Regions from separate parts of the Desulfotomaculum sp. genome, predicted to be linked through region 2. Evidence: riboswitches for the same ligand, from Rfam matches in the RefSeq annotation. Region 2 holds a riboswitch; each other region holds the start of a gene.
What was found. A riboswitch is a leader RNA that binds a small molecule or an ion and turns the genes downstream of it on or off. The one in region 2 is predicted to bind cyclic di-AMP.
Positions count from the first base shown of each region.

Region 1: linked by a shared signal. The riboswitch ahead of AC1U9Z_RS10665 (CAP domain-containing protein) and the one ahead of AC1U9Z_RS04350 (C40 family peptidase) in region 2 are both predicted to bind cyclic di-AMP.
Region 3: linked by a shared signal. The riboswitch ahead of eam (glutamate 2,3-aminomutase) and the one ahead of AC1U9Z_RS04350 (C40 family peptidase) in region 2 are both predicted to bind cyclic di-AMP.

Region 1 covers NZ_CEVWQM010000016.1:10,050-20,410, reverse strand. Annotated here, with positions in the region: gene rsmA (16S rRNA (adenine(1518)-N(6)/adenine(1519)-N(6))-dimethyltransferase RsmA) at 1-676, shown strand, start outside; gene AC1U9Z_RS10680 (ribonuclease H-like YkuK family protein) at 699-1,169, shown strand; gene yabG (sporulation peptidase YabG) at 1,371-2,282, shown strand; gene AC1U9Z_RS10670 (chymotrypsin family serine protease) at 2,350-3,357, shown strand; cyclic di-AMP (ydaO/yuaA leader) riboswitch at 3,550-3,675, shown strand; gene AC1U9Z_RS10665 (CAP domain-containing protein) at 3,681-4,685, shown strand; gene AC1U9Z_RS10660 (DUF3794 and LysM peptidoglycan-binding domain-containing protein) at 4,880-6,589, shown strand; gene AC1U9Z_RS10655 (DUF3794 domain-containing protein) at 6,625-7,758, shown strand; gene AC1U9Z_RS10650 (hypothetical protein) at 7,933-8,604, shown strand; gene AC1U9Z_RS10645 (YbaB/EbfC family nucleoid-associated protein) at 8,619-8,921, shown strand; gene AC1U9Z_RS10640 (YbaB/EbfC family nucleoid-associated protein) at 8,935-9,234, shown strand; gene AC1U9Z_RS10635 (hypothetical protein) at 9,420-9,620, shown strand; gene AC1U9Z_RS10630 (hypothetical protein) at 9,736-10,284, shown strand; gene AC1U9Z_RS10625 (S8 family peptidase) at 10,314-10,361, shown strand, end outside.
Region 2 covers NZ_CEVWQM010000005.1:84,924-95,284, reverse strand. Annotated here, with positions in the region: gene AC1U9Z_RS04395 (GHMP family kinase ATP-binding protein) at 1-67, opposite strand, end outside; gene AC1U9Z_RS04390 (sirohydrochlorin chelatase) at 359-742, opposite strand; gene lgt (prolipoprotein diacylglyceryl transferase) at 1,133-1,900, shown strand; gene AC1U9Z_RS04380 (FeoA family protein) at 2,154-2,423, shown strand; gene AC1U9Z_RS04375 (FeoB small GTPase domain-containing protein) at 2,428-3,240, shown strand; gene AC1U9Z_RS04370 (nucleoside recognition domain-containing protein) at 3,209-4,600, shown strand; gene AC1U9Z_RS04365 (metal-dependent transcriptional regulator) at 4,613-5,020, opposite strand; gene AC1U9Z_RS04360 (GerMN domain-containing protein) at 5,357-5,872, opposite strand; gene AC1U9Z_RS04355 (S-layer homology domain-containing protein) at 6,190-7,581, shown strand; gene AC1U9Z_RS04350 (C40 family peptidase) at 7,839-8,489, opposite strand; cyclic di-AMP (ydaO/yuaA leader) riboswitch at 8,495-8,622, opposite strand; gene AC1U9Z_RS04345 (zinc dependent phospholipase C family protein) at 8,807-9,514, shown strand; gene AC1U9Z_RS04340 (sodium-dependent transporter) at 9,531-10,361, opposite strand, start outside.
Region 3 covers NZ_CEVWQM010000003.1:130,038-140,398, reverse strand. Annotated here, with positions in the region: gene hydE ([FeFe] hydrogenase H-cluster radical SAM maturase HydE) at 1-388, shown strand, start outside; gene hydG ([FeFe] hydrogenase H-cluster radical SAM maturase HydG) at 398-1,852, shown strand; gene AC1U9Z_RS02755 (GntR family transcriptional regulator) at 2,051-2,662, shown strand; cyclic di-AMP (ydaO/yuaA leader) riboswitch at 2,770-2,906, shown strand; gene eam (glutamate 2,3-aminomutase) at 2,912-4,180, shown strand; gene AC1U9Z_RS02745 (hypothetical protein) at 4,286-4,486, shown strand; gene AC1U9Z_RS02740 (hypothetical protein) at 4,562-5,647, shown strand; gene AC1U9Z_RS02735 (hypothetical protein) at 6,017-6,232, shown strand; gene AC1U9Z_RS02730 (hypothetical protein) at 6,343-6,675, shown strand; tRNA gene AC1U9Z_RS02725 (tRNA-Leu) at 6,887-6,973, opposite strand; gene AC1U9Z_RS02720 (MerR family transcriptional regulator) at 7,354-7,527, shown strand; gene AC1U9Z_RS02715 (VanW family protein) at 7,551-8,369, opposite strand; gene AC1U9Z_RS02710 (nucleotidyltransferase domain-containing protein) at 8,535-8,816, opposite strand; gene AC1U9Z_RS02705 (GNAT family N-acetyltransferase) at 8,969-9,412, opposite strand; tRNA gene AC1U9Z_RS02700 (tRNA-Leu) at 9,540-9,626, opposite strand; gene AC1U9Z_RS02695 (hypothetical protein) at 10,081-10,239, shown strand; tRNA gene AC1U9Z_RS02690 (tRNA-Gln) at 10,331-10,361, opposite strand, start outside.

The sequences.
Region 1 (10,361 bases), on a different contig from region 2:
AGCGGGGAAGGTCATTGCCGTGGAGATTGACCAAACCCTATTGCCGATACTGCAGGAGACTTTGGCGGACTTTGATAACATCCAAGTTGTTCATGCGGATGCATTAAAGGTAAATTTTGACCAAATTGCCTCAGAATACACGGCTGGTGCCTTTGGACCCAATGCCAAAAGTTTTAATTTGGTGGCGAATCTCCCCTATTATATTACGACACCCCTATTGATGCATTTGCTTACCAGTGGTTTTAATTTGAACCGAATGGTTGTTATGATGCAGAAGGAAGTGGCGGACCGTTTGCAAGCTTCTCCAGGGGGTAAGGATTATGGAAGCCTTAGTGTAGCTGTGCAGTATTATACCGTACCCGAGATCGTGGCTAAAGTTCCTAAGACCGTATTTTACCCAGCACCGGAAGTCGAATCTGCGGTTATCCGGTTAACCAGAAGAAAAGTCCCGCCCGTGAGTCTGCAAAGTGAGGAAATGTTTTTTAAGATTGTTCGTGCAGCCTTTGGCCAAAGAAGAAAAACATTGCTAAATTCACTGACTGGATCAGGGTTGGCAGATAAGGAAACGTGGCTCAAAATACTAAGTGAAATAGAAATAGAACCCTCCAGAAGGGGAGAGACACTGACGATTCAAGATTTTGCGTTATTAGCAAATACCTTTTGCGCCATCGATTAAGTAGTAGCCAGTGGAGGAATATATGGACTTTACTAGCCCTTCCAAAGGTAAATTGAGCTTCCGTGAGATGATGGGGGATATCTTAAGTTATATTAAGAACCTTCCCTGCTCCTCTTATAAAATTGTGGTAGGAACGGATTCGCAGACTCGTCATGAAACTTGTTTTGTAACTGCGGTTATTGTTCATCGTAAAGGGAAGGGCGCCAGATATTACTACCATAAAAGCATACAAAGTAAAATAAAAAGCCTACGTCAAAAAATTTATTATGAAACAACCCGGAGCCTTGAATTGGGAGCAAAGATAACAAACTTCCTACTTGAAGATGGGCTTGAACATTTAGCTGTCGAAATACATATTGATGTGGGAACCCAGGGCGAAACAAAGGATTTGATTCGGGAAGTGGTGGGAATGGTAACGGGTAGCGGCTTTGCGGCCAAGATCAAACCAGATTCCTTTGCCGCTTCCTGCGTGGCGGATAGGTATACGAAATAGCCATCCGCCGTCAGTCTTTTGGACTATTAGGCCATTTCCCAGGGACTGGTATTGGCCCTGGGAAATGGGTTTTTGTGCAGGCCCATCGAAGGGTCGTAAATCCGTGACATGCATTAACAAAGACCCCACAGTTAGCGGCTGGTAGATGTGTAACAACCCTATTACCCCCAACATAAGATGATGTAGAAAGGGGGTAAGGCCGTGCCAAAGATTAAAGAAGGTGATATTGTTGCCCGTAAATCCTATGGCAATGATATTTTCTTTAAGGTTAACAGCGTTTACCAGGGGCAAGATGGTAAAGATTACGCAGTCCTTAAGGGATTGGATATACGACTGTTTGCTAGTTCGTTAGTAGATGACTTAATTAAAGTAGATGTAAAAGACATTTCCAAATATTGGACCCAGACCTTAAGGAAAAACGAAGAAGTTATGGGACGGGTTATGAAAAGGCGCATGGATGAACGAAAAGATCGACTTAAAAGATGTGCCGATGGAATATGTATGACCCGCACTGCTCAACCAGAAAAAGGAGACGACAGTGACATTGAGGGTTTTGATGTGCCCGGTACAGTACTCCACCTGGACGGAGATAAGGATTATTTAGACTTATGTATGACCACCTATCGTAACCTTTCTATACCAGCCTTCGGGTATGCTATTGATGAAGAGGAGCAACCCAAAAGGGTGCTGGCTCTTCTTGAAAAACATTACCCAGATATTTTAGTACTTACCGGGCATGACGGCATTAAAAAGGGTGCCAAGGATTTAAGCAATGTAAATAATTACCACAACTCAAAATACTTTGTCGAAGCAGTTAAAATTGCCCGTACCTTTGAAAAAAGTCGGGATGATTTAGTGATATTTGCCGGTGCCTGCCAGTCTTGCTATGAGGTAGTATTAAGTGCCGGTGCCAATTTTGCAAGTTCCCCCAAAAGGGTATTAATTCATGCCTATGATCCTGTGTTTGTGGTTGAAAAAATAGCCTATACTTCCATTCAAGATCCCATTGCCTTAAGGGAAATTATTAAAAGTACCATTACCGGTTTTGAAGGTATTGGTGGGGTGGAAACCAGAGGAAAACATCGCTTAGGCATACCCAGAACGGAATATTAAAACCATAGTACCCCTTCCTAAAGTCCAGCATATGATGATCTAGGACATTTTAGGAGGGATTTCCTTTATGTTAAATTTTTTGAAAACTGTGGAGAAAGCCAAATGGCGTTTGCTTGGAATTAAAAATGTTGTAGGCGTAGGTGTCGGCTATAAACATGTGGGCATGCAAAGAACCGAGCAAAAGGCAATTATCATCTTTGTCTCCAAAAAGGAACGTTCTGAAAGCTTAAGCAGGGAGGAACAGGTACCCTTTAGGATTAATGGTTTAGAAACAGATGTTGTGGAAGTTGGTGAAATTCGTTTTTTGTCTGATGATAGAAAAAAACATGTCAGACCCGCCCAACCCGGATTTAGTTTGGGACACTATCGGGTAACGGCTGGCACCTTTGGGGCAATGGTACGCGATCGTACCACGGGAGAGCCACTTATTCTTTCAAATAACCATATTTTAGCCAATGCCACCGATGGGAAAGACGGTCGGTCTGCCCCAGGAGACCTTATATTGCAGCCAGGTGAGTATGATGGCGGCACCAAGGACGACCGCATTGCAATACTATTAAGGTATATTCCTATCCAAAAGGGAGAGGCCCCTGCTACCTGCCCCATAGCCAACGGGGCAGCAAGGATTGCCAACATGCTGGTTCATACGATTAGACCCAATTATGATTTGAAATTCTTTAAAAGGGAAGGGGCAGTAAACCATGTGGATTGTGCTGTTGCCCGGCCCCTCAAGCCCGAGCTGATTACCGATGAGATACTTGGTATTGGTAAAGTGCAGGGGATTGTAGAGGCAAAACCCGGCATGAGGGTCGTTAAAAGTGGTAGAACAACGGGCATTACCTCCGGAGTAGTTACTGCCATAGGCACCACCATGCAAGTAAAAATGGATGACAATAGTAATGCGTATTTCTCCAATCAGGTAATTTGTGATATGAAATCCCAGGGTGGAGATAGTGGTTCCTTAGTCCTTACAGAGGGCAATAGGGCAGTTGGCTTACTGTTTGCCGGATCCGATAGGGTGACCGTTTTCAATCATATTCAAGTGGTCTTGGATAAACTAAACGTAGAGTTCTAGGAAAGAAAGCCCCGTGACGATAAGAGCGGGGCTTTTGTTCCGTGTAAAAATATGGTATACGCACGGGAGAGTGTGTTATTTTACATAAAATTGTTTGTGCACCTGTTTTAACCAACTAAATAAATTATTAACAGCTATTACGGGTTTTGTCAATTTAGGTTAATTTATGTATATTTAGGACAGGCAAAGCGCCAGTTACAGATGCCGAATCCCTTTAGTGGGTACGGAGGAACCGTTTATGGGGTGAATCCTTTTAAAGGTAGGGATTTCCTTGCCCGAACCCGTCAGCTAACTCCGGAGGCAAAAAGGAAAGGAGAAAAGAAATGCAGTATCGTTTGAAGAAAGTTCCTATGTTCCTGGCTACCTTGTTCCTATTAACCATGATGATGTCCGTTATGACGGCGCAGTCAGCTATGGCGGCTACCGATGATAGCCAAGAGATGGTTAGACTGGTTAATGAAGCCCGCGCCAAAGGTGGTCTGGCAACGCTGATGGCGGATCAAGAGCTGTCCGGGCAAGCTGCCAAGAATTTGGCATATTATCAAAGAACCGGTCAAATTCCCAGTTCCGCAATGCTGTTAACGATTGCCAAAAACGGTGGTTATAGCACCCTTGGACAAACCACTGTACGCGGCAATGATGTGGCATCGATGGTCCAAAAGCAACTTCAATACTATGGCAGCAGTTCGATCCTAAATAGTAAATACAATCGAATTGGTTTGGCCTTTGCGGATACCAGCTCTGGTAAGCTTTGTATTCAACTATTAGCATATAAACCCATTACAGAGCCTATTCAGCAACCGGAACAGCCAGCACCGGCACCAAAACCGGAGCCAAAACCAGAGCCAAAACCAGAGCCGCAACCGGCACCACAACCTGAACCAAAGCCGGCTCCCCAACCAGAGCCAACACCTGTGCCCCAGGAGCCTACTACCTTTATGAATGAAGCTCAAACGAAGGTAGTGGATTTGGTTAATGCTGAAAGAGCAAAAAATGGTCTAAAGCCTGTGGTTGCCAAAGAGGATTTAACCAAAGTTGCACAGGTAAAGGCGCAGGATATGTATCAGAGCAGATATTTCTCTCACACATCTCCCAATTATGGCTCCCCCTTTGATATGATGCGTAAATTTGGTATCAGCTACAAAGCAGCAGGGGAAAATATTGCCATGGGTCAAAAAACTCCTGAGCAGGTCGTGAAGGATTGGATGAACAGCCCCGGTCACCGGGCGAACATCTTAAATGCCAATTACAATGAAATTGGTGTAGGCGTATATCAAAGTTATACTGGCTCTGGCTACATCTGGGTTCAGCAATTTGCTCGGCGCTAAGGGTCATAAAATAGCCAATTAATTGGACAACTTAAATAACTTGTACAACAGACAATTCCATAAAATGTAAACGGGGGGAAAAATTTCCCCCCGTTTTTTTGCTTTTTCTTAAGGATTGACCACAATTTCAGCACATTTCTACAGCCAATCCAATATATATATTAAGGAGATATCTTGAAAGGAGGCTAAGATTGATGGTTATGAGGAAAAGTCCCAAGCCAAAATTCCGGCAGATAAATAACCAACCGGCTAATCAGATCGTCGGGACAGAACAAATTAGGGTAAAACAGCTTGTTGGCGAAAACACAGAACAAACCATAATTCGAGACAGCTTTACGCTACCCTCAGGTACACCCGATATGGAAGAGATTCTTTCCATTGACACAATCGTTAAGTTAAGGAAAGTTGAAGTAATCCCTAATAAGGTGATTGTAGAGGGAACCTTGCGGGTGCAAGTGATGTATTCGGCTTTCAAAAAAGATCAGTCTGTGCATAGCTTTACCGAAGAATTTGATTTTACAGATTTTGTTGAAGTAGAGGGTGCCCGGCCAGGCATGGATGTTGAAATCGACTTTGAGGTCGAGGATATTAACATAAAACTGGCCCGGGATTGCGACTACGATGTTGCTGCTGTACTTCAAATAACCGTTAGGGTAACTGAAGATCGGGAGGTCAACGCCTTAACAGAATGTCCCCAGGGTTATAACTGTGAAACAGAAAGAATGAACCTGCAGCAAGTGGTGGGAAGCAATACCAAGCAGATCCTAATTGATGATGAGTTTGAACTGCCCGATGAAAGGGATCTCATTATTAGTGATGTTATCCGCTGCATGTGTGATGTGGAGATAACCAATACCAGAATTATTCGGAACAAGATCCTCTTTGATGGCGAAGTGGATATGGAATGTCTATATCGAGCAGATAGAAAGAAAGATCACGGCAAACATGATCACGGCAAACATGAACATGGACATAAGCACGGGCATGGTTTTGAACAAGATAAAAAGTATTATAAGGACCATGTTCACTCCTTTGAAAGGACCTTTAAATTCAGTAACTTTATTGAGGTTGAAGGTGCTGAACAGGGTATGGAAGTCTACATGGATGCCATGGTGGAATCTTGTAAGATGGACCTTGCCGATATAAACGGCTGTAAGTTCTCTCCCATGATTGTAATAAAAGTAAGAGCACGTGTGGTGGAAGACAGAGAAGTAGATGTAATTACTGCGATTGAAGGTGCAGATGTAGAAACCGCCAGACTGGATATGGAAAGCTTGGTTGCGGAGGAATGCAAGCAGGTTATCGTTCGGGACTCCAAGGAACCTCCCTATGGTAAGCCTGATATTGACAAAGTAAGGGAAATTTCCGTCGGGGATGTCACCATTAAGGACATCGATATTATTCATGATAAGGTATTAATTAAGGGCACCGTAGAGTTTGAAGTTCTTTATACAGCAATGAAAGCGGATAAATCCTTGCATATGCTGCATCGAAAAGTCACCTTTAAGACCTTTATTGATGTACCTGGGGCACGTCCTGGTAACAGAGCAGACGTAAATGTCGAAGTTGAATGGGCCAATGCAAAACTGGATGAAGACTGTGAAATCCTTGTTGAAGCAGTACTAAAAGTGTGTGTCAAAATTACAGAAACAGTGGAACAAGATGTGGTGATAGGTTTTACTCCCAGGCCGACTGTGGCACCCACAACCGAACCGCCAACCACACCCTGTGTTCCCGGCACAGTCTTTAACTATACAATTGCCAGAGGAGATACCTTAGCTAAATTGGCCCAGCGTTATGGAACTACTGTGCAGGCCATTCAAGCAGCGAACCCACAACTGACAAATCCCAATGTCCTTACTGTGGGCGAGGTTATTAGGATTCCTTGCGAAGCCAAGGGTTAAATATAAAATTTTATTAAATATAAGGAGGTAGTAAAATGCCTAACGGTTTTACCGGTTGCGTCTTAGTTAAACTGCCAATTGTTATAGCGGATGTCACAGATTCTATAACAGTAGATAATACTCTTTGCCTTGATGAATTGGCTAAAAAGATTGACCATATTGATGTGGTGGTAAGGGATTTAGAGGCAGATCCAGTTTACGGTGGGATCATTCAGCCCCGTGACATGGAGAACTTCCGTCAAAACGTAATTCCCCCCAGCAAATTTCCTGGCTATATGAATAATTTCTGCCACAGCCCCAAGGCCACGGTGCATGCCTTTGAAAAGGAGTGCGGCCCGAGGGAATTAAGGAGTATCACGGTTCACGGTACGATTCACAAGCAAGTTTACTATGTCAATCGGGAGGACGATGTTCGTCATGTTGGTGAGGATGTACCCTTTACCAAGACGGTAAAACTTAACCCACCGCTGCCGATTATGAATCCCAGCAATATTGACATTGATTTTAAGGATGTAAATGTTGACGTTGCCTTTAATATGCCACGTCCGACCAGGGTTAATCAAACAGCCACGGTTAGCTTTATTCTGAAAATTACCGAAGATCAACAAATCTTCATCCAAACCTGTCTGCCTGATCAGGATTTAGTAGGTCAGCAAGTACTGGCAAACACCGGCTTTGAAGCTTTCTCTGGTTGTATCCTAGATGTATGGCAAACTTCCAACGTAGCACCAGGTGAACCAGGCAGAAATGGTAACGGTTCATTCTCTGTTGGTTTAGGAGGTCCTGCCACATCTGACTGTATCAATCCAACGGCTGAAACAGCTTCCTTAGTACAGAGTATTCCCAATGAAGTGATTCGTCCCGGCTTACGGTATGAATTCTGCTTCTACATCCAAGATGTTGTACCCAATGGCATCATCGAAAACTATAGGGTCGATGCTAAAATTGCCTTCTACAATGAAGCAGGTCAAGAAATCAATTCTTCCCAGGTTACTACCTTCCAGGAGACTGAAATTAATGGAACCTGGACCAGGAAATGTGTTACCTCCAATGCTGCGCCGGAAGGTGCTGTGTCCGGTAACGTATCCATCGTATTTACCAGGGAACCAGGAGACACCGGATCCTTTGTCAGAATCGACGATGCTACTTTAACCATTCGTGGTGCTTAGATACTACATTGCAGAAGCCGCCCAACCCTTGGGCGGCTTACCTGTTTATACCAGGGTGTGATTGTCGCTTAGGAAGTCACTTCTTTATTTTTGGCTCATATATTATAATGGTAGTTTTTGTTTGGCTCGGCATGGATAGGAATGCCATTGATTTTTTACAAAGGGGGGGGAAAGTTGAATAATGAAATGGGTGATGTGGCAAATAGTACTGCATTTAAGACGGCCACAGAAACACTTTGCCATGGGTTAGAAGATTCGATGTTTAAACTGCTTAATTTTCAAGCCCAGCAAGGGGCAAATGAGAACAGTACCATGATTATGTTGGCCTTGATGAACCTACTGGGTATTGTTAACTGCATGAATAAGATTTTGCCCGAAGGACAAAGGGTGAAGGGTACCGGGGAGTTGGCAAATCAAATTGCCGGCGCCTTGGGCGGTATGCCGGCAAATTCTCAGGGGGAAGCTGCACCCCCGGGGGGAATTGACCCAGGTATGATTGCGGCCCTAGCGGGTATGTTAGGGGGCCCTGGCAGAACAGATGAGGGTGGCGAGGCTAACGGTAGACCGGGGCTAGACCCGGCTATGTTGGCAACCCTGGCGGGCATGTTAGGTGGCTTTGGCGGGGGTGGCAATAACCCAGCCGCCCTAATGGGAATGTTGGCCAATATGTTAGGACCCAAAAAACCCTTGGAAAAAAAACCGGAGCAGGGAGTCAAAGTCAAACCAGAAAAGGCTGAGGATAAACCAAATCAAACAAAGGAGGGTCAGAGGAAAGAGACTGGCCCGAACCCAAGGGGCATGTTAAAGTGGGATTCCCGCTTTGGTTCCCCATCGTCTTCATTCTAGGGAGGTGGTTTTAGTTGTTTGGAAACTTAGGTGGTATGCTTTCCCAAGTTCAAAATATGCAGGACGGTTTAAAGCAAATACAAGTTGAAGCAATGGTAGGGGAAGGCGATGTTACTGTTGTCATGAATGGCAGTCAACAGTTAATTAGTGTTAAAATTTCGCCTGAAATCATGAAAGAAAATGTCACTAAGTTAGAGGACCTGGTAGTAGAAGGAATTAAATTAGCTCAACAGGACAGCAGAAATAAGGTTCAGGAAGAAGTGGCTAAAATGACCGGTCTTAATATAGGAAACTTTATCAATATGTTTAAAGGGTAGCGGAGGTGAGTATGTGTTTGGTAATATGACCAAGGTTTTTGGCCAACTGCAAAATTTACAACAACTGCTTAAAGATATGACAGTGGAAGGAACGGCTGGGGATGGTTTAGTAAAGGTAATAATTAATGGCCAACAAAGTATTCTTGCTGTACGGTTTGACCCAGATCGCATTTCATCTGTAGAACCGGAGGTTCTCGGACAAATGCTAACGGAGGCCTATAACCAAGCACAAAACGAAAGTAAAGAAAAGGCCAAGGAAGAGGTTACCAAAGCCACAGGATTAAATCTGTCTAGTTTACCTGGACTATTTTAAGCAGACAAAAAAAGCAATAAAATATTATATTATCAAAAAAGGGTGCCTTAGGGCTACCCTTTTTTACTTTGCAATGCAAAATTTGTATCTAAACTCTGTAACACAAAGTCTCCCTTTCTCATAATTTAATGTAAGGACGGTCCCGGGATATCGTTCAAAGATTTTAACATAAGGAGGAATATTGGATGTCCAACGTATTAGAAGGCATTAAGGAAAAGGTAAGTGGAGGTTATGGTGGAAATCTAGGTCTTTGCTGCTGCCTGCTCCTGGCTCTGTTCATTATTGGCATCGCACTCGTATTTTGCGGCATTTTGCCCTACCACTTGCTTGGTCTCTACCTGTTTCTGGCTCTGGCTATCTTCTGTTGCTGCTTTTGCTGGTGCTAAACTACCAAATCAAAAGTTTTGTATCCTTTATGAGGGAAGGGGCTACATCCTCGTGTAGCCCTTTTCCACCCAGCATAAAGGTACCGTAAGGGAGTATATAAAGGAGTTGATCACAGTGGGAGAAAGATCCAGCAACCGGCTCACTAATAACCTAGAGGAACTGGTTTCTAGAATGGAAAATATTCATTTCCAGAGGAGCAGTGAACTGGACCAGGTTTCCGGTGTGCTGGGAAACATGGATAAACTGGTCGGTATTCTCTCTAGGGTTGAATTGCAACGACAGGCTGAACAACAGCTAAATGATCAGTTGGATAAATTGAGCCAGGTTTTGGAACGTTTATCAGACCAACCAGTGGTTACTAAAAGAGAAGTGCCGGTGGAGGATACCGTAAAAAAGATTATTAAAGGTGTTAAAGTTACAGGCAAAGTAATGGATATTGTTGCTGGCAGCCTTGGGGTGATGTTGGATTCCATCGTAACAACCGTAAAAACACCAGAACGTCAAAATGCTACTAGATCTACCAAGGATCAGGTGGATTTGGTCAGTGTTTTAGCACCATTGGGGGGTCTGCTGCAAGGCTTGCTAGGCACTGAACAGGCGGAGAGCAATGCAGACAACAGACTCAACAAACAAAACAAACCAGAAGAGAAGAAAGAAGAGTAAGGGGTGTGGTGTTAAGAGGGGATGAGGTTATGGGTGGTAAAACAAGCCGAGTAAGAATCATCTTATTCAGAGACCGC
Region 2 (10,361 bases):
CGGCAAAACCACGTAAAATCACAGTATTCTTGCTTCTTGACCCATCGGGATATATAACATCACCCACGCCTAAATCATCTCCCCTAAAGCTCCGTAGGTCTCACCTGTCATGCCACCTACCCATCATTACAGGGTAGTCTAACCTGTGTAGCTAAGTAATAAAGTTGACATATGTTAACATTATCACATATATGATCACATGCAATCGCTTTTAGTTTTTAGCCTTTTAGCTAAAATATTTGGTCTTTAAATCGCTAATGGCTAATATGCCCGATCTTTTTGACGATGCTTGGGTACCTATAGTTCCGAAAAATCAACAAAAGTATGTAAAAATAGGTCATCCGACCTACCATCCGTCTTAATTTTCCATCCCTATTTCTTTGCCCTGGTTAACCCGATCCAAAATAATTTCTGCAATTCTTCGATCCACCCCTAGGTGCGGTGCCAACTGAAAGGTAATATGGGGATAAAGCCTTTTTTGTGCTTGTAATAGTATTGGTAAGTCTTGTTGAATATGGCTTCCCCATGTTAGTAACAAGGGGACGACAATGATCACTTTAACTCCCTGCTGATTCATTTCCTCCACGATTTGGGGCAGGGTTGGTTCAGCAAACTGGAGAAAACCGGTCTCTACCTTAGCATCTGTTTCTACGGTCTTAACCTGCTCCGTAATCTGAAAAACTTCCCGATTTGCCTCTTGATATCTACTGCCATGTCCCAATATAATTACACCTTTTTGCACGCTTGTCCCTCCGTTTAGCCTTTAGCCCTTTGCTGTTAGCTATTGGCTAAAGACTTCCTTGCCGTTAACGATCCATCAAAGAATGAAAACCCAGCGTCATCCTGAGTGATAGCGAAGGATCTTGGGGCTAACCTTCCAAGGATAGGAAAGATCCTTCGCTATCGCTCAGGATGACATCGCTGATGGTTTAAGTCCCTAAGACCCACGGCCCATGACGAATGGCTAATACTTTAATGACTAACAGAAAAATTATAGTATAAGAGTACCGAGAATACAAGAAAAATCAAATCTTTGTGGTTTTTAGGATATTTTAATGGAGAAAAATTTTTCAAAAAGCCAGATCAAGGTTATAATAAGGTCAGTTTGATTTTTTCGAAAGGATGACAAAGTTTGACCCATTTCGAAGTAGACCCCTTCTTTTTTGCTTGGGGACCCATTACCATTCGTTGGTATGGCATTTTAATGATGGCAGCGGTACTGCTTGGTACTTGGTTAGCCATCCGTGAAGCTCGCCGGGTAGGGGTAAAAGAAGATGATATTATTGATATGGTCTTAATCTGTGCTCCCCTCTCCTGGTTGGGTGCCCGGCTGTATTACGTGATTTTAGAGTGGAGCTACTATGGACAGCATCTAAGTGAAATACTTAAAATTTGGCATGGTGGTTTGGCTATTCACGGCGGGTTGATCACTGCAATTATTACGGGATACCTTTTTACCCGAATACGAGGCTTGCGTTTTTGGCAAATAAGCGATCTAGTTGCCCCCAGCTTCCCCTTGGGCCAGGCAATTGGACGCTGGGGAAACTATTTTAACCAAGAGGCCTATGGCTACCCCACGAACCTGCCCTGGGCCATGTACATTGACGGAGCTTACCGGCATCCTACCTTTTTATATGAATCCCTTTGGAACCTGCTAGTTTTTGCCTTTCTTATGTGGCGGCGGAAAAGGATCGATGCCTATGGTCAGCTATTTATGACCTATCTGGGTCTATATTCCCTGGGCCGTTTCTTTATTGAAGGCCTGCGGACCGATAGTTTAATGGTTGGTCCCCTGAGGGCCGCCCAGTTGGTTAGTCTTATCTTTATCATGTTGACAATCATTGGTTATATCTACCTTGGTAAACAATCGAATAAAGATAAAAGAAAACCCCTTCGCTGATGGGGTTTTTTATTTTTTATAATCTTTCTGGTGACCTAGTGAATCATTCCTACATAAGATGAGGTAACCGATAACAGTTAGCTTTAACTAACTATCATAAAAAATAGCCGTAGACCTTGGGCTTGTAGGGTCCCGTTCCCTGGCAACATTGGGAGTTATCCAAGAATGTAAATTCTTCGGCCTTAAATTGTTTATCCTATTGTTAGCCAAGGCTAAGTTTATGGGTAATTTAAGTTAGGAGGTTGATGTCTAGATGAAAGAAATTCAGGGAGCGCTTAGCACAAGCCAAATTATTCCTCTTTACCAATTGCCTGTTGGTAAAGGGGCAATCGTAAATTCTATTGAGGCGGAGGGTATCACTAAAAGGAGAATGCTGGATCTGGGACTGGTGCCAGGCACAAGGATCGAAACCCTTCGGGTAAGCCCTGCGGGAGACCCTAAGGCTTATAAAATAAGAGGTGCGGTTATTGCCTTTAGAAAGGAAGAAAGCATTCAAATAATGGTGAATTACAAGGAGGACTAAATACATGGGTTTGACAAATCAGTCCTGTGGTTCCAGGGCAAAAAGAGAAATCTTTCATCGGGGGCGGGCAAAAGTTGATTATGTAATTGCGCTGGCTGGTAACCCCAATACCGGAAAAAGCACTGTTTTTAATGCTTTAACCGGCCTAAACCAACACACAGGTAACTGGCCCGGTAAAACGGTCATAAGGGCTGAGGGTAAGTTTATGAACCAGGGTTTGATCTATAATTTAATTGACCTTCCCGGTACTTATTCCTTACTTGCAAACTCCGCAGAAGAACAGGTGGCCAGAGACTACCTCTGCTTCAACAAACCAGATGCCACTGTGGTTGTGATTGACGCCACCTGTGTCGAAAGAAACTTAAACCTGGTGTTACAGGTACTTGAAATTACCCCCAAGGTCGTGGTCTGTGTAAATTTAATGGATGAAGCAAAAAAGAAGAAAATTAGTGTCGACATCAAAGGCTTAGCCAACATTTTAGGTGTGCCAGTGGCGGCAACTGCCGCCCGGGATGGTGAGGGCTTGGAACAATTAACAAACACGATCACAGATGTGGTCAAAGGAACAATTAAAATCAATCCCTATATCGTTCGGTACCCTGAACCACTGGAAAAGGCCATCGCACAAATAGAACCACAAGTTAGGCTGTTAGTTGGAGAAAAATTTAATAGCCGCTGGCTGGCCTTACGACTATTGGATAATGACACTGCAATCATTAAAGCGCTAAAGAAAATGTTCCCCCAGGAGGAAGGTTTCCGATCAAAAACAGGGGGTGAGCCTGGGCATGAACCAGCATTGCTCCAGCAAATTAGATGATATTTTATCTCAGACCAGGCATTTGAATCCCCAGGGGGCTATTAACATTAATGATACCATTGTGGCTGGTATTTATAACGCAGCCGAGGAAATTACCAACCTCGTTGTCAGGCAACAGGAAAAACCCCGAATTGATTGGGATAGAACTTTGGATGATATTTTAACCTCTAGGGTCTGGGGCTTCCCCTCCATGCTCCTATTATTAAGTGCAATTTTCTGGCTTACGATAACCGGAGCAAATTACCCCTCGGAGTTATTGGCCACAGGACTTTTTTGGGTTCAGGATCGGTTAACAGATTTTTGCCATTATCTGAAAGCACCAGAATGGGTTAACGGCCTTTTTGTTGAGGGTGTCTACCGGAGTTTGGCCTGGGTTGTCTCTGTCATGCTGCCACCAATGGCCATCTTCTTTCCCTGCTTTACCCTGCTTGAAGATATGGGCTATCTACCCAGGGTAGCCTTTAACCTTGACCGTTTTTTTAAAAAGGCTGGTACCCACGGCAAGCAAGCCCTAACCATGAGTATGGGCTTCGGCTGTAACGCCGCTGGTATTGTTGCTTGCAGGATCATTGAATCTCCCCGCGAACGATTGATTGCCATGTTAACGAACAATTTTGTGCCATGTAACGGACGCTTTCCTACCCTGATCGCCCTGGCCAGTTTATTGGTCTTGGGGCTAGGCACTACCTTTGGTGCCACCTTCATTGTGGTTGGGGTGGTAATGCTGGGTATTCTCATGACCTTGTTTGTTTCTTGGCTATTGTCTAAAACACTATTAAAAGGAATACCTTCTTCCTTTACCTTGGAACTTCCACCCTACCGTAAACCACAGGTGGCAAAAATTATTGTCCGTTCCATTTTTGATCGAACAATTTTTGTACTGGGCCGTGCCATTTGCATGGCGGCACCGGCCGGTGCTGTTATTTGGCTGTTGGCCAATATCGATCTGGGTAACCATAGTATTCTGATCCATATTGCTAACTTTTTTAATTCCTTTGGTCAGCTTATCGGTTTAGACGGCTTTATCCTAACAGCCTTCATTCTTGGCCTGCCGGCTAATGAAATTGTATTGCCTATTTTAATCATGAGTTACCTGGCATCAGGTACCATGCTTGAACTGAACAGTATCCAGGCATTGCAACAATTATTTGTGGTTGAACACGGTTGGACCTGGCTCACTGCGGTTTGTATGATGTTGTTTTCACTATTGCATTTCCCCTGCAGTACGACCCTTTGGACCATCTGGCGTGAATCAGCTAGCATTAAATGGACCATCTTGGCGGCTATCCTTCCACTCTCGATTGCCTGCGCAGTATGTTTTATCGTTGCCCAATCTGCCAGACTCTTGGGACTGGTTTAATCGGTTGGATTACTACCCTTTGCTATATTTTCTAAAATCATCTAACCAAGATGGATGTTGTTCCGTGAATTTAACAAAGTTTATGATTGCCGTTACAGTTGGTAGAGAAAGATAGTGTTCCATTGCCTCCGCCTCAGCTGCCACATCACACTGGGAACCAATTAAACGTAAAAACTCCCGTATAATCCTATTTCTCTCTACTAAAAAGTGTCCTAATTCCTTGCCTTTATTCGTTAAGACAATATCCTTATAGGGACGATAATGAATGTATTGGCTTTCATTTAGTTTCTGTAAGGCTCTGGTGACAGATGGCAAACTGACTGTAAGGCAGGCAGCAATATCTGTAACCCGTATGGATTGACCACTTTGACTAAGACGGTAAATCTCTTCCAAGTAATCTTCTAAACTGGGAGACAACATAAAAACACCCCCTCTATTTACAATATAGAAGCAAAAAAGAATTATTCCTTTCCTTTTGTTTCTATGTTATCAATTTCAAAGGTGGGATGGTCATGGAAAACTATTTCTTTGGTGTGGTTATATCCTTAGGGGTATTCTTTTTAAATCATATCTTAAAAGAGCTGAGTCGTCGTAAATTTACACAGGATATTAAACTACACTTCGAGTATGAACAATCCAATACAAATAACTAGCTCTTCAATGCAAAAAAGGAGTGTGGCTCAACTACTTTCAAGTAGTTTAGCCGCACTCCTTTTTGATGGGGCTGCAAATTCAAAAATTTCCAATGGGACGGCCTTATTTCTGGATCACACTTTCATTTCTTGGTAACGGTTGGTCATAAATGGCATGCCCAGTTTCCAGGGGCTTTTGCTCAACCAAAAGCTTCACACTTTTGTATTGGGGTAGCTCCGTTAGTGTATTAACCAGTGAATTTACAGTAATAAGCTCCCCGGTGGACCCCTGTAAATTGACAAAGGCCTGGTTAAAGTTAAGAATCAGGGTATCACCTTCGGCTTTATAGTCGATTAACTCTGTTCCCTGGGGTAAAACTGCTGCATATTTTTCTGGCTTATTAAGCTCATTAACCAGAGCAATCACCATGTCATTGGGCTTATCAATTTCCCGTTCCACTGGTACTAAGGCATCGGCATTTTCATTAGCAAAATACAACGTAATCTTTACCTTTCCCTTTGCCGGGTCTTGGGATTGGGTCCCGGTTTGTTTTTGAGGTTGCTGTTCCTTTGTATTATCAACACAACCAGCAAAGATTAAGGAAAGGATAATCATTAAAAAAAACGCAATTCTTTTCATATGCTTGCCTCCTAACAGATAGATTTGCAAATCAGTCAAAGTTTAACATATAGGCAACAAAATTACCAGAAAAAATAGATCCTACTCTTACAAACTATGACGGCGGGGAGGTATATTTGTCACGCTTAAAGTGCTGTTCGCCATTAGCTGTTAGCCCTCTAAGGGCAATGGCAAAGTTAGAATCAATGACCTGCGAATAATCCAAACTGGGTACCCCTTGATATTAATTTTTTACCACGTAATACAAAACAAAGATAACACCCGTTATTGGAGGCGCCCCAATAGTAGGTGTACTGTTAAAGATCTTTGAAAGGAGAATGATTTTGAAAAAAATTGCTAAAATTACAGCTACTATCCTTACAGTTTGTATGTGTTCAACATTATTAGCAGGGGCTGCCTGGGCTGACAACGATAAAAAAGATAAGAAGGTGGCACCAGGCTTACAAAAGAAAATGGTGCAATATACCTATACTAGCAACTTTAAAGATATTAAAAACCATTGGGCCAAGTATGAAATTGAAAAACTACAGTTAACGGGTATAATGAAAGGTTATGAGGATAAAAGTTTTAAACCCCAACAATCCGTATCAAAAAACGAAGCCATTGCCATTATTATGAGAGTGGTAGACCATCAAGGGACCGACAGCGACAAAGCCGAATTGATTCAAAATATTTTCCCCAGTTGGATGGGTGTGGCTCCACTGCAAGCCTATGATGCAGGAATTCTTGCTGATTGGGAACTAACCAAATGGCTTGGCAATAAGCCAGCCACTCGTATTGAGGTAGCCATGTGGTTAAGTCGTGCCGCCGGAGATGAAAATATCTCTTTAAAGGAGATGCTTTCCTTTGCTAAGGATGCTAACCAACTAAAGAAGGATGAATTAATATATGTTGCCTCCATGTATAATAAAGGTATTATGAAAGGTACGCCGGATGGCTATTTAAATCCCTTTAAGCCCATTTCCAGGGGTGAATTTGCGGTGATGATCAGCCGTTTCATTGACGTCGCTGATTTAGAGGATAACACCGATAAAGAAAAACAAACAGAAGACTACATTCAAAAACTAACCCCTAGCCACAATGCTAAGATTGATGTTGACACCAAGGAATTTACCGTTCGGTTTGAAGAAGCGATGGGCTATACAAAGGGTAATGATTTAGAGGATTTAGTTGATGCAGTGAACATGTATAAGTACAGTGGCGGGAAATGGGTCGCTGCTAATATTGAGTACGCCGTTGTCTTCACCAAAAACAATGACAAACTGCAGATTAAATTGGCTAACAACAAAAAACTGGACAGTAACACCAAGTATTGCATTACGATTAACGATGGTATTCTTGTAGAAACTGATACTAAGGATCATGTCTTCACCGGCCTTAAAAAGGGAGAATGGTGCTTTACCACCGAGGCTGCCGAACTGGCTGTTAATAAGGTAAAAGCAACCAATGCTACCACCATCGTTATTGAATTTAACCAGACCATCCAAAAAGGTGACGACTTCTCTGCCAATGGTTCCGGCATCCATGTAATGGCCGGGAATAAGGAACTTGATATTGATGCTGCCAGCATTAGCGGTAGTAAGTTAACACTTACCCTAGACGATGATGACCGTTTGGAAGATGATGAAGATTATACCGTATGGTTTGCAGAAGATATCGTGGAAGGTTTCGAGATTGAGGAATCGGACGCCATAGAATTTACCTACTAAGCTAAAAGAAGGCACCCTGCTGGGTGTCTTCTACTGTCTATGGGCCATGAGCTAAAGACCCTTCCCAAAGTATTTTACAACCAGGTGCCTGGCTCTTGGCCGCAGCAAAACCCTTCAAACTAAGATAACCTAACAGCGGGCAAGTGCCTGGCACCGTCGAATGACTAAGCCATTTTTCAAGGCAGCTAACTGCTAACGGCTACTATGCTAATGGCTAAATATAAAAGCCCCGGAGCTTACTCCAGGGCTTTAACTTATTACTTTAAAATTCGATTGGCCCCACGATATTTAGGAGACCAGTAGCTATCAGAAAGAGAATCAATACGTATACCACGGGAGGAAGAGGAGTGAATAAATTGACTGTTCCCCATATAAATACCAGAATGGTTAATACCAGCACCACCGGTATTAAAGAATACTAGATCCCCTGGTCGCAACTCGGCTTTTTTAATGGCAACACCTGCATGATATTGACCGGCGGCGGTATGAACCAAATCAAAACCAAAGTTTTTAAAAACATAACGTACATAGCCTGAACAATCAAAACCCGCAGGACTTTCTCCACCGGAACGGTATTTAACACCAACATATTGCTTAGCATAATCTAAAACGGCTACGGCACGGTCTACTACACCCCTGGAAGTTTCGGGATCTTCGGTACGGGGTCTAACGGCCTGGTTGGCTGATTGATCAGGCACATCTAGCACCTGGCCAATTTGCAAACTATCACTTTCGAGGTTATTCAGTTGTTTAACGTTCTCCACCGAGGTTCCGCAACGATTGGCAATGGACCACAATGTATCACCACTTTGTACAGTCACCTGAGCTGCATCGGCAAAACCAACCCACACCACTATGGCCATACACACAGAGCTAGCCAGCACTGCCATCTTTTTAAGCAACGACAATGATGTTTTCCCCACTTTCTACACCTACGGAGTTAGCTGACGGGTTCGGACAGAAAGTTTGCCCGCTACCAATGGTAGTTAACCCCATAAAAATGGTTCCCCCGTTTTCAATGAAATTCGGCGTTCTTCTTATTTTATTAACAAATTCGCCAAAAGGTACCAATTTCCTTCCAAAAAAATAAACTTTTTTGTCAGACTAAGCCAATTTTGGCCTTTGGTCCCTCCTTTCTTTCCGACTTAACCACCTATTTCATATTTTTCCTATTTGGAGGGAATAATGTTTTGGAACGTCTATTTCATTTATTAGGTGACAGTCTATGACATTAACCCACGCCACCTGGAACTGTGCCAAGGTTATGTTATCCTTAACCTTGCCCTTTCAGGTTATTATAAAAACTGACCGACCGCGTAATACCCATGACTTTTGCAATCAACAGGCCCTTGAGATATTAAAAAAAGATGGCCTTCAAGGTGAAGGTCGCATCCTTCAGTCCTATTTGGAAGCACTGAACCGAGGGTCCCACTGGAGTGACCAGGGCTTTAAAAACATTAGTCATTATTATAACCATGCTAAAGCCACTGGCCTCTGGCACGGCCCTGATGCACCAACGGAATGCAGCTATTATTTTGAGCGTTCCATCAAATATTGGCAATCAGGACACCGGGAAAAATCTATTTTTTATTTGGGTGCCGCCTGCCACATTTTACAGGACTTGTGTGTACCCCATCACGCCTGCGGTCTGGTACTAAGCGGTCATAAATTTTTTGAGGATTGGTCCAGAGACAACTATCATGATTTTGTCGTAAGATTAGAAGGTATTTACCATGTTGCACCCCACGCCTGCGGTTGGGTAAAGGAAAATGCCCGGATCTCATCCCATTACCTGCCTGAACTAATCCAGCAAAAAGGCCTTGCCTCGGTTGAAAGGGTAGCTGGCATCCTGCTGCAACGAACCCAAAGAGTCACCGCGGGTTTTCTTAGTTTCTTTTTCCAGCGCATAAAAAACCCCACCCTGGGAAGGTGAAGTTTTTCTAACAATTCTATAATTTAATAAAGCCTAACCCATTTAGAATAATAATGATGATCGCTATGGGTGCCACGAAGCGGATAGCAGCAAAGTAAAAACTTATCCTTGATCTATTATTTAAACTACCGCCATTCGAAACTTCATCAAAAATCTCCCAACGACTAAGCTTCCATCCCGCAAATATGGCAAAAAACAAACCGGTTAAGGGCATCATTAGATTATCTGTTAAATAACTGTAAAAATTAAATAGATTCAGGTTAAATAGCTGAACATCAGCCAACAAACTGTTGGACAGGGTCGCCGTGCTGCCTACGGCAGCCATAACCAGCCCTGTAAATATGGTTGCTTTGGTTCTGGACCAGCCTCTGTCCTCTGTGAGATAAGCCACAGGAGAGTTAAAAAGGGAAATCATCGCGCCCATGGCAGCGATAGCAGCTAAAATAAAGAAGATGGTTAAAAATACTTGCCCGAAGGGCATGGCGTTAAAAACCATCGGTATCGTTATAAAAAGTAAGGACGGACCCATATCTGGGTTAAAACCAAAGGCAAACACCGCTGGGAAGATGGCCAAACCAGCCAATACAGAAACCATCGTATCCGCGATAACAACCTTAACCCCAGTGCCAATCAGATTTTCCTCTCTGCCGATATAGCTGCCATAGGTGGTCATAACACCTATACCAACAGAAAGTTTAAAGAAAGCTAAGCCCATGGCTGCCAGAATGGTGGCGCCGGTAATTTTAGAAAAATCCGGGCTAAACAAAAAAGACACACCTGCTGCGGCACCGGGAAGTGTTAGGGCCCGTATGACACAGATAACTAACAAAAGAAAAAGTATGGGTAG
Region 3 (10,361 bases), on a different contig from region 2:
TGAAATGGCGGGCCTCGGACCCTTTGTACCGCATCATCAGACACCGCTAAGGGATAGCAAACCGGGGGATCTTAGCTTAACCCTAAAAACCCTTGCCGTGGCCCGGCTGGTGCTTCCCCAAACCCATTTACCGGCCACCACAGCAATAGGGACTTTACACCCTGCGGGGCGTCAAATGGCCCTCGGCTGTGGTGCCAATGTGATTATGCCCAACTTATCTCCGGAAAGTTACCGTGAAAAATATCAAATTTATCCGGACAAGGCCGGTAGTAAAGAAAATCCCGCTGAATCCCACCGCAAGATTACCGCCTTGTTAACAGAGGTGGGACGAAGCATTAGTACAGGACGGGGCGATAGCCCAAAGGAAAAATTTAAGAATGAGAGGTAGGGGAAAGGCATGTCCATTAACAAAGCGAATATTTACCAGCATCAATGGGAAGCTGCGGACTTTATCAACGAGGGAACCATAAACAGCCTATTGGAAGAGGGGAAAAAAGCTGCATCGGCCAGAGTGCGGGAAATTATCGAGAAGGCCAGGGAAGCAAAGGGTTTGACACCGGCAGAAGTAGCAATTCTCCTGCAAAATGACGATCAGGAATTACTGGATTTAATGTTTAAGGTTGCCGGTGAAATAAAATTGAAAATCTATGGTAAAAGACTGGTCATGTTTGCTCCCTTGTATATCAGTGATCACTGTGTCAACAACTGTGTTTATTGTGGTTATCGTAGAGATCATCAATTCAACCGGCGTAAATTAAGCCAAGCGGAAGTGGCAGAGGAAGTAAAGATTTTAGAATCCCTGGGCCATAAGAGATTGGCCCTGGAAGCAGGAGAGCATCCTGGTGAATGCTCCATTGAGTATGTTTTGGAATGCCTAAAAACCATTTACAGTTTGAAATTTGAAAACGGCAGTATCCGCCGCTGCAACGTAAACATAGCTGCTACCACCATCGAAGAATATCAGCTGCTAAGGGAAGCAGGTATCGGAACCTATATCCTTTTCCAAGAAACATACCATCGGGAAACCTATAAAAATATGCACCCCAGTGGTCCCAAGGCTGATTACGATTGGCATACCACGGCCCATGATCGAGCGATGTTAGGGGGCATTGATGATGTAGGCTTTGGTGCTTTGTTTGGCCTATACGACTATAAATTTGAGGTCATGGGCTTGATGCTGCATGCTCAACACCTTGAGGAACGTTTTGGCGTAGGGCCTCACACCATATCCGTACCCCGTTTGCGTCCTGCTCAGGGCATCGACTACGAAAGCTTCCCGTATTTGGTTAAGGACGAGGAGTTTGCGAAGATAGTTGCTATTGTTCGTCTGGCTGTTCCCTATACCGGACTTATTTTATCCACCCGCGAGCGACCGGAGCAGAGGGATATGCTGCTGAACTACGGTGTATCTCAAATATCCGCCGGCTCCTGTACCGGGGTAGGTGGTTATAAAAAGGAACAAGAAAAGCAAAATTGCACCAGTGGCAGCTGTGGCGAAGAAGAATCACCGCAATTTTATGTTGATGACCACCGCCATCCCGATGATGTATTGCGCAATGTTTGTCAATCTGGCTGGCTTCCCAGTTATTGCACAGCCTGTTACCGCAAGGGCCGTACGGGTGATCGCTTTATGGCTTTGGCAAAAAGCGGGGAGATTCAAAACGTCTGCCAACCCAATGCAATTCTTACCTTTAAAGAATATTTAATTGACTATGCATCCCCGGAGACAAGGGCAGTTGGTGAGGAGACTATCCGCCAACATTTAGCAGAAATTAAAAATGATCAGATTAGAAATTTGACGGAAGCGAGAGTAAAACAAATTGAGGACGGGGAACGGGATCTTTATTTCTAAGATTTAATTAACAAAATATAATTCCACAGGGACTGTGTTTTACGGTGCAGTTCCTGTTTTTTTTATTAAGCCGGGACTTTCCCTATTTCCCTGCCTGACCAGGGGCAAGTGTGCCAAGTTTTTCTAAAAAGCCTTTTGCTTTTTTGGATACGGGGTTATAATATGTAGCTAGTATAATATATTATGGAGGAGCTTATTGTGGTAAATCATGACCTACATCTGGCAAGGTATGTTACCATTGCTGCAGATATAGCCGAACGAATTGTCCGGGGAGAATATCAGGAAGGGCAAAAAATATTTGGCCGATCCACTTTGGCAGGAAAATATAGTGTTTCACCGGAAACCATCAGACGAGCACTAACCCTCTTACAAGAGGTGGGCATCGTTGATGTGGTTCCTGGTATTGGTGTGGTGGTTAAGTCTGTTTCAGCGGCTCAAAAATACTTGGATGATTTTGATCAGCGGATGGTTTTGACTGGTATCCATGAAAAATTACATGAACTATTAAAGGAAAGAGACCGTGTAAATGGTGAAATTTCAAGACTTTTAGAAGACTTATTACAACACACCTACCATTTGGAAAGCCGTTTAAATAAAATTGAAGATTGGAAGGTCTTACCCGATTCCATTCTGGTCGGAAAAACATTGGCCCAAAGCAGGCTCAATGAAAGTAAAGTATTGGCGATTGTTCGCAAAGGGCAAGGGGATATTGTTGACCCTGCTCCAGATAGTCGTATTTTGGCCGGGGATATTATAACCGTGTATGGACACCTAAATGCTTCTGACAATGAAGGTTTAATAAGGGTTTAAAAGGAAATTTGAAAGGTAATTCCCTTCGGAATGCCTTTCTTTTTTATTTACATACAGGCAACTTACATGGTAAAATGAGTTGTGACAACTTACAAAAACTAGATAAATGTTTGTAGGAGCTGAATCCTGTTCATACAGGAGCGGAGGACCCGATTTTTGGGGTGAATCTGATTATATTCAGTAGGGTTTTAACCTTTCGACCCGAACCCTTCAGCTAACTTCGTAAGCTATAAAGAAAGGGGTTTTTTTATGTCTGTACATTTAATTTCAGAAGATTTTCGGTCGGAACAAACTAAAAGAAAAATAGCCCTTAAAAGGGCCAAGGAGTTAAAATCAAACATTAGTGGTTACCTGGAGAACAAGGTTAACATACGTAATGGTTTTGAAATTCAGGAGCAGCATAACCTTGCTAAAAAGAATATTCTGAATTTTTTTCAGGCGGATGAGAAACAATGGCAGGATTGGCGTTGGCAAATGGCCAAGCGTATTAAAGATGTTAAGGTTCTAAGTCAACTGGTGGATCTTACAACGGACGAAAAAGAAGCAATCGAAAAGGTTGGGCGTCAATACCGTTGGGCTGTTTCTCCCTATTATATGGCCCTGGCAATGGCCAGTGGGCATGGCGGCCCTGTATGGCTGCAGGCTGTCCCCTGTGTAGAAGAAATTTTGGATCGCTATGGTGTTGAAGACCCTATGGGAGAAGAATATACTTCACCTGTGCCGGGGGTGACCAGAAGATACCCGGATCGTCTTATTATTAATGTTACGAACCAATGTGCGATGTATTGTCGACATTGCCAAAGGCGTAGAAATATTGGCGAAATTGATGTTCACAAATCAAAACAGGTGCTGCAAGGAGCACTGCAGTATATCAGAGAGAACACTGAAATAAGGGATGTCTTAATAACAGGCGGCGATGCCTTGTTATTATCAGATAAACAAATCGATTGGCTGCTCACGGAATTAGATAATATTTCCCATGTGGAAATAAAACGAATCGGTACCAGAACACCTGTCACAATGCCCCAAAGAATTACACCGGAACTTTGCAGTATTTTAGAAAGCCACCCACCGCTTTATATCAATACACAGTTTAATAGTCCCTTGGAAGTTACACCTGAGGCAAAAAAGGCCTGCGATATGTTGGTTAAGGCAGGCGTAGTCCTTGGTAATCAGGCTGTTTTATTAAAAGACATTAATAATCAACCAGATGTCATGAAGAGATTAAACCAGAGTCTATTGACCATCCGTGTTCGGCCCTACTATATTTTTCATGCTAAAGCAGTAAAGGGAACCAGGCATTTTATCACTGGTGTTGATGATGGTATTGCTATTATGGAACAACTGAGAGGCTATACATCTGGACTTGCTGTCCCCACTTATATTATTAATGCACCCAATGGCTATGGGAAAACACCCATATTGCCACAGTATATTCTAGAGAATAAGGATGAGCAGGTAGTCATGCGAACCTGGGAAAAGAGGGTTATTTCCTATAATGTTACTGGTAAACACTAAGTTTTTAGACCTGTCATAATAGTATGACAGGTTTATTTTTTACCCTTGACACGAACATAGGTTTGGTAATAAAATAATAAAAACAAATGTTCGGGGGGAGTCATGATGAAAAGTGCGGAGATGGTGATGGATTTTTCTATAACGCATCAACTGGTATGTGAAGAAACGGAAGCCGATCTATATGAAGGTACCCGTCAGTGGTTAGAGGGGGATGACTCAATTTTTGTCAAGAGATTTGGCCTGGCGGTAATTTGTTTTTCGGGCTTATATTTTATGGGACAAGTATTCAGGATTTTGTTTAATTAATAGCCCGCTACCGGGTTATTTTTTTTTGCCAATGCGCCATACTAGGGTTAGCCGATAGTAGATAGGAGGAATCCGGTGACCAGAGTATATGTGTTGGGGGCCGGTGCAGGAGCAGCATACAAAGGCTCATATCTTGGTGAAACAAGCCCGGTGGCTAAAAATTTCTTTCAAAAGGCCATGCGGGTTATTAATATTCATCAAATCAGAGAGAGGTACTATGAAGATGAAGATATGACCTATAATCATATATTTCAGTTTATTGAGAGATTATGGGGTGTTTCTAGGAATGAGGTAAGTAATTCCAACCTGGATATGGAAGAAGTATTAACTTTATTAAATATTGAAATGGAAGAGGACCAACCAGGACGGGAAAGACTTTTAAAGGCCTATGAGGAGTATCTGCTGCTAATGGCACTGACCTTTGATAAAATTTTATACGGGGATCTTTGTCCCTACCATAGCAAAATAGCGGCCTCCTTAAATCCCGGAGATACGATCATATCTTTTAACTATGAATTACTAATGGATTACGCTTTACTTAGGGCAAACTTACAAAGGAAAATGTGGTGCATCCAAGATGGTTACGGTATTTCTTGCCGATATTTAAGTGGATCAATAATGCCCCTTCACTTTAAGCATCAGAATGACTCGGGGCCGGCTAATTGTGCCAAGGTAAAATTACTTAAACTTCATGGTTCTTTAAATTGGTTGTACTGTCCCCAGTGTGGTCAGCTCTATGCCTATGAACATAGTGATGGGGGAGGACACAGTGTGGTAATAAATGGTATAGCCAATATGATTCAGTGCACCTCCCAACATTGCTGCAACAAACTTAGTAGAGTTATTATTCCACCCACCTTAATGAAAAACTACCAATCGATCCCTTTTATTCCGGAGTTATGGCACCAAGCCCGCAGGGCACTGGGGTTTGCATCGGAAATTGTTGTTATTGGCTATTCTTTTCCCACAACCGATTTTCGATCCAATTGGATGTTTCGCAAGGCTATGGTGGATAACAAAGAACTTAAAAAGGTAACAATTGTGGATAAGGCAGAAGGATATCAATTGGAAACATTGTTAGATAAACATAAGAGTATTTTTAGGGTTAAAGATGTTGATTTTTACCCCGATATTGGTGCCTTTACGCAGACACTGAAGTAAATCAGCTTAAAACTCTTGGGTTCTTGAGCCTTGGGCTTTTAATGCATGTAGATATTATTTAGGGGAATGATAAAGAAAATTCCCACCCGTCGCTTGTGGGAGGCGCGGAAAGGTTAACGGGTAAAGGTGTCAACAAAACCACTGGAAAAACCGACACCCGGGAAAAGGTATGGGGTTGCCTTTTCAGGGCTCCCTGTCAATGGCAGGGGGTCTTATTTAGTGCATCATATTTATTAAATGTGATATAATATTTATTGATAAATCAATTTATTAGGAGTATAATTAAAGTGACAAAAAGTAATTCTTACCCAATTAGATAATTAATTAGGTAAGAACGGTTACCTACATATTTTTAAGGAGGGATACCGTATGACACAATTTATTAAAACCTGTCCTAACTGCGGCCAAAATCTAGTAGAGAAACTTCAAAATGTTGATGTAAAACAAGACCTAAAAGCTTGTTACGCCGAGAGCATCCCGGTACTTGTATGTGAGAACCCTACCTGTACCAACCAGGAAAAGTATTATAGCCCCTTTTCATTCAATCTATTAAAAATGAAATGTCCGGAAATCAATAAATGGTAGAAGGTCTTACCCGGCAAAGCCGGGTTTTTTTATATCTTTTAATGGGAATTGATCCGGACTGATAAAAAATCTATAATTAAAGCAGAATTCATAGCTAAGGGAGTGCTACAATGAAAATTGGCAGTATTGAAAAACCAACCTTTGAAAAATTCCGGGAGAGTTTTTTACAGCTAATGGAGCAATTCACAGAAAAAGAACCAAACCCCTATGATGACTGGTTGGAGATTGCTGATAGTGAAATCAGAGAAAGCATCATTCGCCAGTTTATTCAAAGCAATGAGCAACAATATGGCTTTGAAATAGTCTTACAGGGGAAGCTCGCCAATAGGGAAGGTTCTGTTGAGGGAGTGGTTGGGGAACTATATCATGTGTTTTCTACCATGTTTTTAGTAGAGGTTATTAATTCTAAAATTCGTTCAGGGGAGAAGCGGGTTGATATATAAGCCCGCTTTGCTATTGGCCGTTAGCCGTTAGCTATTGGCCCTTACTAACCTGAAACATGCCCTAAGCCCAAAAGCTGTCAGCCATCTGCCGTCAGCTTTTGGGCTTAGAGGTATTCCTTTTGGGTCGGTTGAGTTGTAGGGGTGACCTGTGGTCACTCCTTCCTTCGTGTTTCAGGTATAAAAAAACCAGGCAATATATGCCTGGTTTAAATGGTGCGGTCGAGAGGACTTGAACCTCCACACCCTGACGGGCATAAGAACCTGAATCTTACGCGTCTGCCAATTCCGCCACGACCGCATGTTTATAGGATTGAATTACATGTCCTACCGACAAAAGTTATTATACATCACTTCAAATGGACATGCAATAGCGAAATAAAGTATTATTTTGTGTTTTTAGCCATTTAGCTATTAGCTGTGTGCTTCTAGTAGAAAAACAGATGATTGTGCTAGTAAAATATTTCAGACATAAAAAATAACCAGGTATTCGTACCTGGTTTAAATGTACGAGTGGCGATACAGCATTTTTTCAAAAAACCCCGTAGAATCAAGAGTTTATAGGCAGTTGAAAGCAGTATTTACATAAATATGCGCTGATAAGGCGAATTTATATTTTCTTCAAAAAATACTTGACGATTACCTTGGGTATTGGCTTAAGATTCTATTGGGGTGATAAATATGTTAATAAATCAAGTTAGCAAAACAACAGGCTTAACTAAAAAAGCAATAGAGTATTATACTTTGCAAGGATTGATTTTTCCGTCCGTTTTAAATAACGGATATAGGGATTATAGCAAAAATGACATTGGTGATTTTGTTATATTCCGGTTCAAGAGGACGGAGCTAAGGTAAATTTATCATACTTTGTATTGTAATTATAATGTGGAGTCTTGCAGCAGCGGTGCGTACATCATAATAGCGTGGTTCTCAGTCACAAATTCATCATCTATCAAGACATTGTTCCAGTCATATTTTTTTCGAAAGATCAGATTATGTCTTGTATAGCCACCCCAATACTCGGATTGAATAATATGTTTTTTTTCGTATACTTTATATTTATATTCAGGTGGTGCGTTTGACCGCCAAGTTCCTTTTAATTCATTTTCTGTAATTTCTATGCAAAGTTGAAAAGATTGGTCTGTATTGTTCTTTATCATCAAGTCACCGTAATTGTAAAAACAGGTTGCCCCGCTCCCAAACGGCTGTGTCCTGTTTGAGTCTGGGAAAACGTCGTAGCCGTGACGGTGACGCTCCGTTATTGTCAGTGGAGTATGAAGCGTCATCCAGTATATCAGGTTGGACAATTGGCATAAACCGCCGCCAATTCCGGCCTTGAAAGTGCCATTTTGCAGGACCATGCCTTTTAGGTATCCTTTGCGCTTTGTCGGTCTGCCTATCCGTTTCCAGTATGAAAAGGTTTCGCCCGGATGTATTGTTACGTAATTCACTTTGGGTACAGCAATCTTCAAATTTGCAATCTTATTATATTGCAGGTACATATCTACATCCTTTAGTTTTCTTAATAACGGAGTAGAGTGACAAAAGTGTTCGTATTCTAACAGAGTTTTATCTATATGCGCAAATTGAATACCGCCCAATATCCAAAAAACATATCTTTTGAACGTATAATAAGCGCTGCCCAGCATTAACCTGGCAGAGGTTCTATTTTTCGGTTTTTCGATTGGCTTTTGCATTGCGCCACCTCACGCATTATATAATAATGCTAGCTAACTCAATTTCCGTTTTGCAATAGGCTACAGCCATACCCTGTGCCCGTTGCCCATTGTACCACGTCTTGCACCCGAAAAGAAGGCATACCTTTCCTTAACGGAAAGTGGAGTTACGTTGCAAATAAAATTTCATGCTGCGAGCGCCAGCGAACCGCCGCCATGCACCCATTTCCCCCATGCACCGGGAGGAACCACCATATTTCGCCTATGTTCATCATCCAAAATCCGTGCCGCCTTGTTCAAAGATACAAGGTCGAATGCGGCATGATCGTAATAGATACCAATGTCAATATCCGATGTCTGGGAATGTGTACCCCTTGCACGCGAGACGCCAAGCACAACAGCCTCAATCCTTGAAATCTCGGTCAAATCTGTTACCACTTTATCTAATACAGCTCTGATTTCATCCATACATAACTCACCATACTTTCGTTACTATAAACAATTAGGCTAAAACAGACACATTTCTGTATCTGTTTTAGCCCAATAACCTTGTAAAGATGGTGGAAAAAAGATTTTTCGAATAACAGCAACTTATAGCCCGACCGACAAATTAGAATTTGTTAAACTAATCGCATATACAAAATCGGATAAGGATTTCCTTGCTCGTCTGTGTTCCTTCTTTTATAAACCTGAAATCCCATGTGTTCATAGAAGCTTTTTGCTTGCGGATTTTGTTCGTTCACACCTAATTCGTTTATAGAATAGTTTTCCATACCATAATGTAAAAGTTGTTTTCCCAATCCCTTTCCTCTATATTGGGGGGAAATAAAAAGCATTTCCAATTTTCTTTCTTCAATTCCCATAAATGCAACAGGTTTCTTTTCATTATTGACTGCAACAATCAAATGAGCTATCGAGTTCAAAGCCTGTGGAATATACTTCGCTATATTTTTAACCTCTGAATCAGATAAAAATAAATGTGTTTCTCTAACTGATTGATCCCAAACTTCAAGTAGTTGCTCTATTAGGACAGGATTTAATTCGTTAACTTCAATTAGTTTCATATTTTTATGGCTCCTTGTCAAATTCCCGTTTATCTGTTTGACTGAATAAGCCTTGAATCTATAATACCGCATTTGATTACATAAAAAAAGACATAACATCTCCTTGGCGGAAATGTTATGTCTTTTTTGGTGCGGTCGAGAGGACTTGAACCTCCACACCCTGACGGGCATAAGAACCTGAATCTTACGCGTCTGCCAATTCCGCCACGACCGCATATTTAGTTAGCTGGGGCACCAGTGCAATAGTGATTATAACAAAGAATTTCAGTTCGTTCAAGTGTATTCGTTATTTATAGACAAAAAAATACCCGGTCTTTTTACCGGGATTAGAGAGTAATCTTCAAGTGTAATATTATTATGTCATATTTTGTAGAAAAAGAATGAAACACAGCTGACATTTATATGCCAAAAAATAATAAAATTTTGGCTATACAGTAAAATTTTATTAAAAAGGCTTGGCTTATTTGTGCTCTAGCCTAAAAATAGCCTTCTAAATATGATCATTGTTCTGGTGGTGCCGACCAGCGGTATGAAAACGATCATCATTAAAAGCTTATGATTCCAGAGCGTGCAGGTTAAGCTGAACTCGTTTTTCAAAAGATCTGTAATAATGATGGTAAAGAACGGTGTTTCAGGAGAAAATAAATAGACGCAAAGGAGGGGTGTAGATGGCTAAAAAGATTAGAGGTTTCGTTAAAAATTCTGGGACCACGGGAGAGTCGGCCTTGGTGGGTAAAACCGGAGGCTATCATGATACCTGGGATACAGGAGTAAACGCCATGAAAAAAAGACAAAGGCTAACCGGGGTCAATAGGCCTTCAACTTAAAAGTAGGCTTGATTCATGTTTAATCAGCCGACAATAAAAAAAGCTAAGACCGACGCACCTTACATGCAGGTCTTAGCTTTTTTATTGCATCTGGCTGGGGCGGCTGGATTCGAACCAACGAA